DNA from 2 places in the Streptomyces sp. NPDC088730 genome. Region 2 is predicted to be linked to the other one. Evidence: riboswitches for the same ligand, from Rfam matches in the RefSeq annotation. Region 2 holds a riboswitch; the other holds the start of a gene.
The links. Region 2 has a riboswitch for cyclic di-AMP ahead of ACIP89_RS10970 (NlpC/P60 family protein). Riboswitches for the same ligand answer to the same signal wherever they lie in the genome.

Region 1 (4,345 bases), on a different contig from region 2:
GAGAATGCCGCCCGTAGCGGCCCATATGGTCCGGCCACCGGAAATGATTCAGGACGGCGAGCAGAACAACGGAATGGGCAGCACCAGGAATGCTTCGGCGAATAGCTACTTCTTGTATACGGCGTAATTGTTAATGACGGCCGCCCTGGGTGTTTACGGCATGTTGCGAAGTCCTCACCCGGCCGGCCCGGGGTACGGCCGCGGCGCCGGGACGGCCGGGGCGGCGCAGCCGGTGCGCGGCCGTGGCCCGCTCGGCGTGCTGGGCGGCGAGCGCCCTCGCCCGTTCCGCGTCGCCGCGTGCCACGGCGTCCACGATGGCCCCGTACTCGGCCCAGGAGTCGGCGGGGCGGGCCGGCGGGTCGACCGCGTACATCCAGGCGATCTTGTGCCGGAGCTGGGTGAGCAGGGCGATCAGGCCGGGGCTGCCGGAGGCCTGGGCGAGGGTCTCGTGGAACCAGCCGCCCAGTGAGCGCAGGTCCTCGCCCTCACCCCGGCGGGCCCGCTCCTGGCCCAGCCTGACCAGGCCGCGCAACACCTTGAGGTGGGCGTCGGTGCGGCGCTGGGCGGCACGGGCCGCACCGAGCGGTTCCAGCAGCATCCGGACCTCAAGCAGGTCCGCCGCCTCCTGCTCGTCGGGCTCTGCGACGCAGGCCCCGGCATGCCTGCGGGTGACCACGAAGCCCTCGGACTCCAGGGTGCGCAGCGCTTCACGCACCGGGACGCGGGAAACCCCGTAACGGCGTGCGAGCACTTCCTCGGTGAGCCGGCTGCCGCGTTCGAAGACACCGGAGACGATGTCGTCACGGATTGCCGTGCATACCGAATGCGCCGGAATGCGCATGTCCGAACCTCCGCCTTAATCCCCGCGAAACGCGGCCGATCGACGCCTGTCCTGTGACTCTATTGCAATGCGGACGCATTTCCGATGCCGGGCGGAAATTCATGAATATCTTTTGGCCGCGGACGGGTTCGGGGAAGGGGTGCCGCGCCGCGGTCCGGCGGCCGGGTACGGCCGAAGGCCCCGGCGGGTCGCCGGGGCCTTCGGTGGGGTGCTCAGCGTCGGTCAGACGGTGACGCCGTGGGCGCGCAGATAGGCGACCGGGTCCATGTCGGAGCCGTACGACGGGGTGGTGCGGGCCTCGAAGTGGAGGTGCGGGCCGGTGGTGTTGCCGGTGGCGCCGGAGAGGCCGATCCGCTGCCCCTGGCCGACGCTCTGGCCGACGGAGACGGCGATCGAGGAGAGGTGGCCGTACTGGGTGTACGTGCCGTCCGTCATCCGGAGCACGATGTTGTTGCCGTACGCGCCGCCCCAGCCGGCCTCGACGACCGTACCGGCGCCGACGGCGACGACGGAGCTGCCGGACGCGGCGTGGAAGTCGATGCCGGAGTGACTGCCGGAGGACCACAGGGAGCCGCTGGACTTGTAGCCGGTGCTCACGTAAGAACCCGCGACGGGCAGCTGGAAGGTGCCCAGCCGGGCGCGCTCGGCGGAGCGGGCGGCACGCGCCTCGCTCTCGCGGGCCTCCCTGGCCTTGGCTGCGGCCCTGGCCTTCTTCGCCTTCGCCTCGGCCTTCTTCTTCGCGTCGGCCTTGGCCTTCGCCTTCGCCTTGGCCTTCGCCTCGGCGGCGGCGTCGGCCTGGTGCCGCTGTGCGTCCGCCTGGGCGTCGATCCGGTCGGCCAGGTCGCCCTCGATGGCGACGATCTGGGAGAGGCCGGTGTCGGCGGCGGGGGCCTCGGTGTCCGCGGCGAGCGCCGGGGAGGCCAGGGAACCGATGACACCGGTGGTCGCCAGGGTCGCGATACCGACGGCCTTCGCGCCGCGACGCGTCAGACGGCTCGGGGCACGGTGCTTCCCCGTGGCACGGGTGAACGCCATGAAGTGGCTGGTCCTTTCCTTCCTTCTCGCCTACCGGGTTAGCTGACGGGTTCGGAGCAGGAAGGTCTCCTACGGAGTCCCGGCCTCGTGGAGGCACGGACATCCGATTCACCCCAGGGACTGCACGGGTCCCCGGCTCCCCGGGCTCGCGCCTGACGGGGACTCGGCGATGACTGCCCGGTACGTCGCGGATGCGGCATACGAGTGACGGACAGCCGGGCCGACGCTAAACGGGGGCACTTCCCCGCACCAAACGGACAGGCGGTTTTGTAGCGCATCCCACAGGGCAGACAGGCAACCTCTCCACCAAAGGGGACAAAAGGGAAGGCCCTGGCGGCGGACGGCCCGCCAGGGCCTCGCTCCCGCCCCGCTGCCGGGGACGGTGGCAGATCAGCCGGTGACGACCGAGACCTCTCCGATGCCGAGAGCCGCGACGGGCTCCTTGATCTGCGCGGCGTCCCCGACCAGGACCGTGACCAGCCGGTCCTGCGGGAAGGCGTTGACCACGGCAGCCGTCGCCTCCACCGTGCCGGTCTCGGCCAGGCGCGCGTACAGCTGCGCCTGGTAGTCGTCCGCGAGGTGCTGCTCGACCTGGTCCGCGAGGGTGCCCGCGACGGAGGCGGCCGTCTCGAACTTCAGCGGTGCCACGCCCACGAGGTTCTGCACGGCCGTCTCGCGCTCGGCGTCCGTCAGGCCCTCCGCGGCCAGGGTCCGGAGCACCTTCCACAGGTCTTCCAGCGCCGGTCCGGTGGACTCCGTGTCCACCGAGCCGCTGATGGCGAGCATCGCGGCGCCGGTCGCCCCCGAGGCGGAGTCCGGGGCCGAGGAGCGCAGCACCTGGGCGAAGGCGCGCACGCCGTACGTGTAGCCCTTCTCCTCACGCAGCACCCGGTCGAGCCGGGAGGTCAGCGTGCCGCCCAGGCAGTACGTGCCGAGCACCTGGGCCGGCCAGACGCTGTCGTGCCGGTCGGCGCCGATCCGGCCGATCAGCAGCTGGGTCTGCACCGCTCCGGGGCGGTCCACGATGACCACCCGGCCGGTGTCGTCGGCGGTGATCGGCGGGACCGGCCGGGACGCGGCGGTGTTGCCCGACCAGTCGCCCAGGGTGTCGGAGAGCAGGGCGTCCAGGTCGATGCCGGTGAGGTCGCCGACGACCACGGCGGTCGCGGTGGACGGGCGGACGTGGGCGTCGTAGAAGGCTCGCACGGCCGCGGAGTCGATCCGCTCGACGGTCTTCTCGGTGCCCTGGCGCGGGCGCGACATGCGGGCCGTGGCCGGGAAGAGCTCCTTGGAGAGCTGCTTGGCCGCGCGCCGCGCGGGGTTCGCCTGCTCGTGCGGGATCTCGTCGAGCCGGTTGTTCACCAGCCGCTCGATCTCGCTGTCCGAGAAGGCCGGTGCCCGCAGCGCCTCCGCGACCAGGCCGAGCGCCTTGGCCAGCCGGGAGGCGGGAACCTCCAGGGAGACCCGGACACCGGGGTGGTCGGCGTGGGCGTCCAGGGTGGCGCCGCACCGCTCCAGCTCGGCGGCGAACTCCTCCGCGCTGTGCTTGTCGGTGCCCTCCGACAGGGCGCGCGACATGATCGTGGCCACCCCGTCCAGACCCTCGGGTTCGGCGTCGAGCGGGGCTTCGAGGAAGACCTCGACGGCGACGACCTGCTGGCCGGGGCGGTGGCAGCGCAGCACCGTGAGGCCGTTGGGCAGGGCACCGCGCTCGGGCGCGGGGAAGGCCCAGGGCCTGGCCGTCCCGGGGGCGGGCTGGGGGTGGTACTCCATCGAAACTCCAGTCACGGCAGCGTCGCTCACTTGTCCGCCCCTTCGTGCGCGTCGGTGTCGTCGGCGGCGGTCTCCGCCTCGTCTGCGGGCTCCGCGGGCTCGACCGGCTCGTAGACCAGCACCGCCCGGTTGTCGGGGCGCAGCTGGGCCCTGGCGGCCGCCCGGACCTCCTCCGCGGTGACGTCGAGCACCCGGTGCACCGCGGTCAGGGCGAGCTGCGGGTCACCGAACAGCACGGCGAACCGGCACAGTTCGTCGGCGCGGCCCGCGACCGTACCGAGCCGGTCCAGCCACTCGCGCTCCAACTGGGCCTGGGCGCGCTCCATCTCCTCGGGCGAGGGGCCCTCCTCGGCGAACCGGGCGAGCTCCTCGTCGACCGCGGACTCGATCTGCGCCACCTCGACGCCGCCGGACGTCTTGACGTCCAGCCAGCCGAGCGAGGGCGCACCGGCCAGCCGCAGCAGCCCGAATCCGGCCGCGACGGCCGTCCGGTCGCGGCGGACCAGCCGGTTGTGCAGCCGGGACGACTCGCCGCCGCCCAGCACGGTCAGCGCGAGATCCGCGGCGTCGCACTCCCGGGTGCCGTCGTGCGGCAGCCGGTAGGCGGCCATCAGCGCACGCGCCGGGACCTCCTCGTGGACCTCCTCGCGCAGCTCGCCGCCGATGATCTCGGGCAGCGAGCCGTCCCTGGGCGGC
Region 2 (4,345 bases):
ACGCCTCGTCGACGCGGCGCAGCGCCTGCGGGAAGGTGATCTTCTCGCGCATCGACAGGGCGTCGATCATCGCCTCCGCCCGGTCCCCGATACCGCGCTTGGGCACGTTCAGGATGCGGCGCAGCGGGACGGTGTCCTCGGGGTTGGACAGGACCCGGAGGTAGGCCAGGACGTCCCGGACCTCCTTGCGCTCGTAGAAGCGCACCCCGCCGACGACCTTGTAGGGCAGGCCGACCCGGATGAAGATCTCCTCGAAGACACGGGACTGCGCGTTCGTCCGGTAGAAGATCGCGACGTCGCCCGCCTTGGCGTCGCCCGCGTCGGTCAGCCGGTCGATCTCGTCCGCGACGAACTGGGCCTCGTCGTGCTCGGTGTCCGCGACGTAGCCGGTGATCCGGGTGCCGGAGCCGGCGTTGGTCCAGAGGTTCTTCGGGCGGCGGCTCTCGTTGCGCTCGATGACGGCGTTGGCGGCGGACAGGATCGTCTGGGTGGAGCGGTAGTTCTGCTCCAGCAGGATCGTGGTCGCGTCCGGGTAGTCCTCCTCGAACTGGAGGATGTTGCGGATCGTCGCACCCCGGAAGGCGTAGATCGACTGGTCGGCGTCACCGACGACGCACAGTTCGCCGGGGGCGTCGGCCGCACCGGCCGGGCCGACCAGCTCCCGTACGAGCGTGTACTGGGCGTGGTTGGTGTCCTGGTACTCGTCGACCAGGACGTGCTGGAAGCGGCGGCGGTAGTGCTCTGCGACGTCGGGGAAGGCCTGGAGCAGGTGCACCGTCGTCATGATGATGTCGTCGAAGTCGAGCGCGTTGGCCTCGCGCAGCCGGGACTGGTACATCGCGTAGGCCTGGGCGAGGGTCTTCTCGAAGCCGTCCGCGGCCTGGCCCGCGAAGGTCTCCTCGTCGATCAGCTCGTTCTTCAGGTTCGACACCTTGGCCGTGAACGACTTCGGCGGGAAGCGCTTCGGGTCGAGGTCGAGATCGCGGCAGACCAGGGCCATCAGCCGCTTGGAGTCCGCCGCGTCGTAGATCGAGAACGAGGAGGTGAAGCCGAGCTTCTTCGACTCGCGGCGCAGGATCCGGACGCACGCGCTGTGGAAGGTCATGACCCACATGGCGTTGGCGCGGGGCCCGACGAGCTGTTCGACGCGCTCCTTCATCTCGCCGGCGGCCTTGTTGGTGAAGGTGATCGCCAGGATCTGGCCGGGGTGCACCCCGCGCTCGGCCAGCAGGTGGGCGATGCGGTGGGTCAGCACCCGGGTCTTGCCCGAACCGGCCCCGGCGACGATGAGCAGCGGGGATCCCGCGTGCACGACGGCGGCCCGCTGCTCGGTGTTCAGCCCGTCGAGCAGCGCGGCGGCGTCGATGACCGGACGGTGGGCCCCGTCGCGGTAGTACGCGTCGCGGGGCGGCGGGGGCCCGTCGAACACGCCCCCGAAGAGGTCCTCCGGCACCGCTTCGGGTGCGGAGTCCTCGGGGGGCGGCGGGGGCCCTTCCTCCGAGTGCTGGAGGCCGGCCAGGAAACTGTCGTCAAAGAGGCTGCTCATCGCTGTCCGAGTCTAGGCGGCCCTACTGACACCACGGGCCCGCATGGCAGAACCCGTACTTCCGGAGCCACACACGGCGATGTCCGGACCACCGTGCGTAGGAAAATGACGCGCCGCGCCCGGCCGGGCGGCACGGGCTCCGCAAGGTCACGGAAATGTATCGGGCATATCGAACATCAACCTTCACAGCGGCACCATGAGTTGGCTAGCGTGCTCGTTCGGACGGCCGTACCCCCAGAGGCGAACCACGCCGAGCGGGCGTCCACGCCGAATCCGGGCCTCCCGTACGGGGTCCGGAACCGGGGACCCACGCGCAGCACCGGGGTGAATCGGTCCGCAACCCCCACCAGGACCGTAGGGCAGCCTTCCGTTCCGCCCGAACCCGACAGCTAACCCGGTAGGCGGTCCACGGAAGGAAATGCCGGTCTTGGCATCGCATCGCAAACCGCGCCCACGGGTGCGCAGCACCACGCCCGCCATCGGATTCACGACGGCCGCACTCGCCTCCGTGACCCTGCTGTCCACGCAGAGCGCGCTGGCGGCCCCGGCCCCGAAGCCCAGCATCGAGGAAGTCCAGAAGAAGGTCGACGACCTCTACCGGCAAGCGGGGACCGCGACCCAGCACTACGACCAGGCGAAAGAGGCGTCCGCCGCGCAGCGCACCAAGGTGGACGGGCTGCTGGACGACATCGCGAAGCGGGCCGACAAGCTGAACGACGCCCGCCGGACGCTCGGGAACTACGCGGCCGCCCAGTACCGCGACGGCGCGCTCGCGCCGACCGCCACCTTCTTCCTGGCCAACGACCCGCAGTCGTTCTTCGACCAGACCCACCTGATGAACCGGATGGCCGCGAACCAGCAGCAGGCCGTCACCGACTTCCGTACGAAGCAGGCAGAGGCGTCGAAGAAGCGGGCCGAGGCGGTGACGAGCCTGGAGACGCTCACCGCTTCGCAGACGAAGCTGCGCACCAGCAAGCAGAACGTGCAGAACAAGCTGGCCGAGGCGCGCACCCTGCTGTCGAAGCTGACCGCGCAGGAGAAGGCGCGGCTGGCCGAGCTGGAGGAGAAGAAGAAGGCCGAGGCCGCGCGCAAGGCCGAGGAGCTGGCGAAGAAGCAGGCGGCCGCGAAGGCGGAGGCCGACCGCAAGGCCGAGGAGGCCGGCAGCGGGAGCGGGAGCGGCACAGGCTCCGGTAAGAGCACGGGTACGGGTACGGGTACAGGCACCGGTTCCGGCTCTGACTCCGGCTCCGGTTCGGACAGCGGGGCGACGACGCGGGCCGGGAAGGTCCTCGCGTTCGCCAGGGCCCAGATCGGCAAGCCGTACGTCTGGGGGGCGACCGGCCCGTCCTCGTACGACTGCTCGGGGCTGACCCAGGCGGCCTGGAAGGCCGCGGGCGTCACCATTCCCCGGACCACCTGGGACCAGGTGAACGTCGGCAGCCGGATCGCCACGGCGGACCTTCAACCCGGTGACCTGGTCTTCTTCTACGACGACATCAGCCACGTCGGGATCTACAAGGGCGACGGCATGATGATCCACGCGCCGAAGCCGGGGGCCGATGTGCGCGAGGAGTCGATCTACTACATGCCGATCTACGGGAGCGTCCGCCCCGGCTAGGGCCTGTCCGACCACGATCCGCCGGACAGACCCCAGGGCCTGTCCGGCCCTGACCCGCCGGACAGGCCCTGGGAGCGCTCGGGCCCCCGGGCGCTCAGGTCCAGAGCGTGGCGATGAAGATGTTGACCATCGTCAGTCCGCCCACCGCCGCGAAGAGGCCCTTCTCGACCTTCTCCTCGTCCCGCTTGACGTAGACCAGCCCGAGGATGACGACGAGGATCAGCAGCTTGATGCCGATCTTGACGTTGTTCACGGGGTGGTCGTCGGCCTGGTCGAGCCCGACCAGGGCGATTCCGGTGACGAGCATGGTCAGCGCGCCGTGCAGCATCCCCGGTACGAATCGGGCCGTCCCCGCGCTCATCGCCTTCATCTGGGTGAGGAAACCTCCCAGCAGGGCGGCGATCCCGATGATGTGGAGGGCGACGAAGACATCGATGAGTACACGCATGGTTCCGCACCCTAGCCCTGCCCCTAGCAGGCCTCCGCAGTCAGGTGCTACTTACTGGCCGCTTGACCGACTAATGCACCAATTGCCTGACTCTGGTGCAATTTTTCCTGTCATTAGCAAACAACGAAGCGCCAAATTCGGGCAATAAGCGTCATTACAACTCTTCCCCGTGCCCCGGGTTTAGCGTCCCTACCAGGTGACCGGATCACCGCCGCTCCGCACCCGGACGGCACCGCCCGGTCGCCCCGCCGGCAGATCCGGCGGCGGGCCGCTCCCCCTGTTGGCGGCCCGCCGCAGGACCGGGCGGGTCCGCCGGTAGGCCCCGGCGGGCAGTCGACAGGAAGGACCACCGCCTCCGTGGCCGCGCACCGGAAACCGAAGCAGCGCCTGTACACCGGCTCTGCTGCCCGCACCGCAGCGACCCTCGCCCTCACCGGGGCCGCGACCGCTGCCGCGCTGCCGGGATCCGCGCACGCAGAGCCGACGCCCACCGCCGCACAGGCCAAGGCCCAGGTGGACCGGCTGTACCGGGAGGCGGAGGTCGCCACCGAGCAGTACAACGGCGCGAAGGTGAAGGCGGCCGCCGCCGCCGAGTCGATCGACGCGCTGCGCGACGAGGCCGCCCGCAGGACCGAGCGGCTCAACGCCTCGCGCGAGGCGCTGGGCTCGTACGCCGCCGCGCAGTACCGCGCGGGCGGGCTCGATCCCTCCCTCCAGCTGGCGCTCTCCTCCG

Region 1: another riboswitch for cyclic di-AMP. It lies ahead of ACIP89_RS26800 (M23 family metallopeptidase); the one in region 2 lies ahead of ACIP89_RS10970 (NlpC/P60 family protein).

Annotation. Positions count from the first base shown of each region.
Region 1 is NZ_JBIVLK010000010.1:140,465-144,809, forward strand. Features, by position in the region: gene ACIP89_RS26795 (GntR family transcriptional regulator) at 131-841, opposite strand; gene ACIP89_RS26800 (M23 family metallopeptidase) at 1,064-1,876, opposite strand; cyclic di-AMP (ydaO/yuaA leader) riboswitch at 1,889-2,055, opposite strand; gene ACIP89_RS26805 (M16 family metallopeptidase) at 2,267-3,649, opposite strand; gene ACIP89_RS26810 (M16 family metallopeptidase) at 3,676-4,345, opposite strand, start outside.
Region 2 is NZ_JBIVLK010000002.1:905,237-909,581, reverse strand. Features, by position in the region: gene pcrA (DNA helicase PcrA) at 1-1,546, opposite strand, end outside; cyclic di-AMP (ydaO/yuaA leader) riboswitch at 1,802-1,966, shown strand; gene ACIP89_RS10970 (NlpC/P60 family protein) at 1,965-3,164, shown strand; gene ACIP89_RS10965 (hypothetical protein) at 3,259-3,612, opposite strand; gene ACIP89_RS10960 (NlpC/P60 family protein) at 3,970-4,345, shown strand, end outside.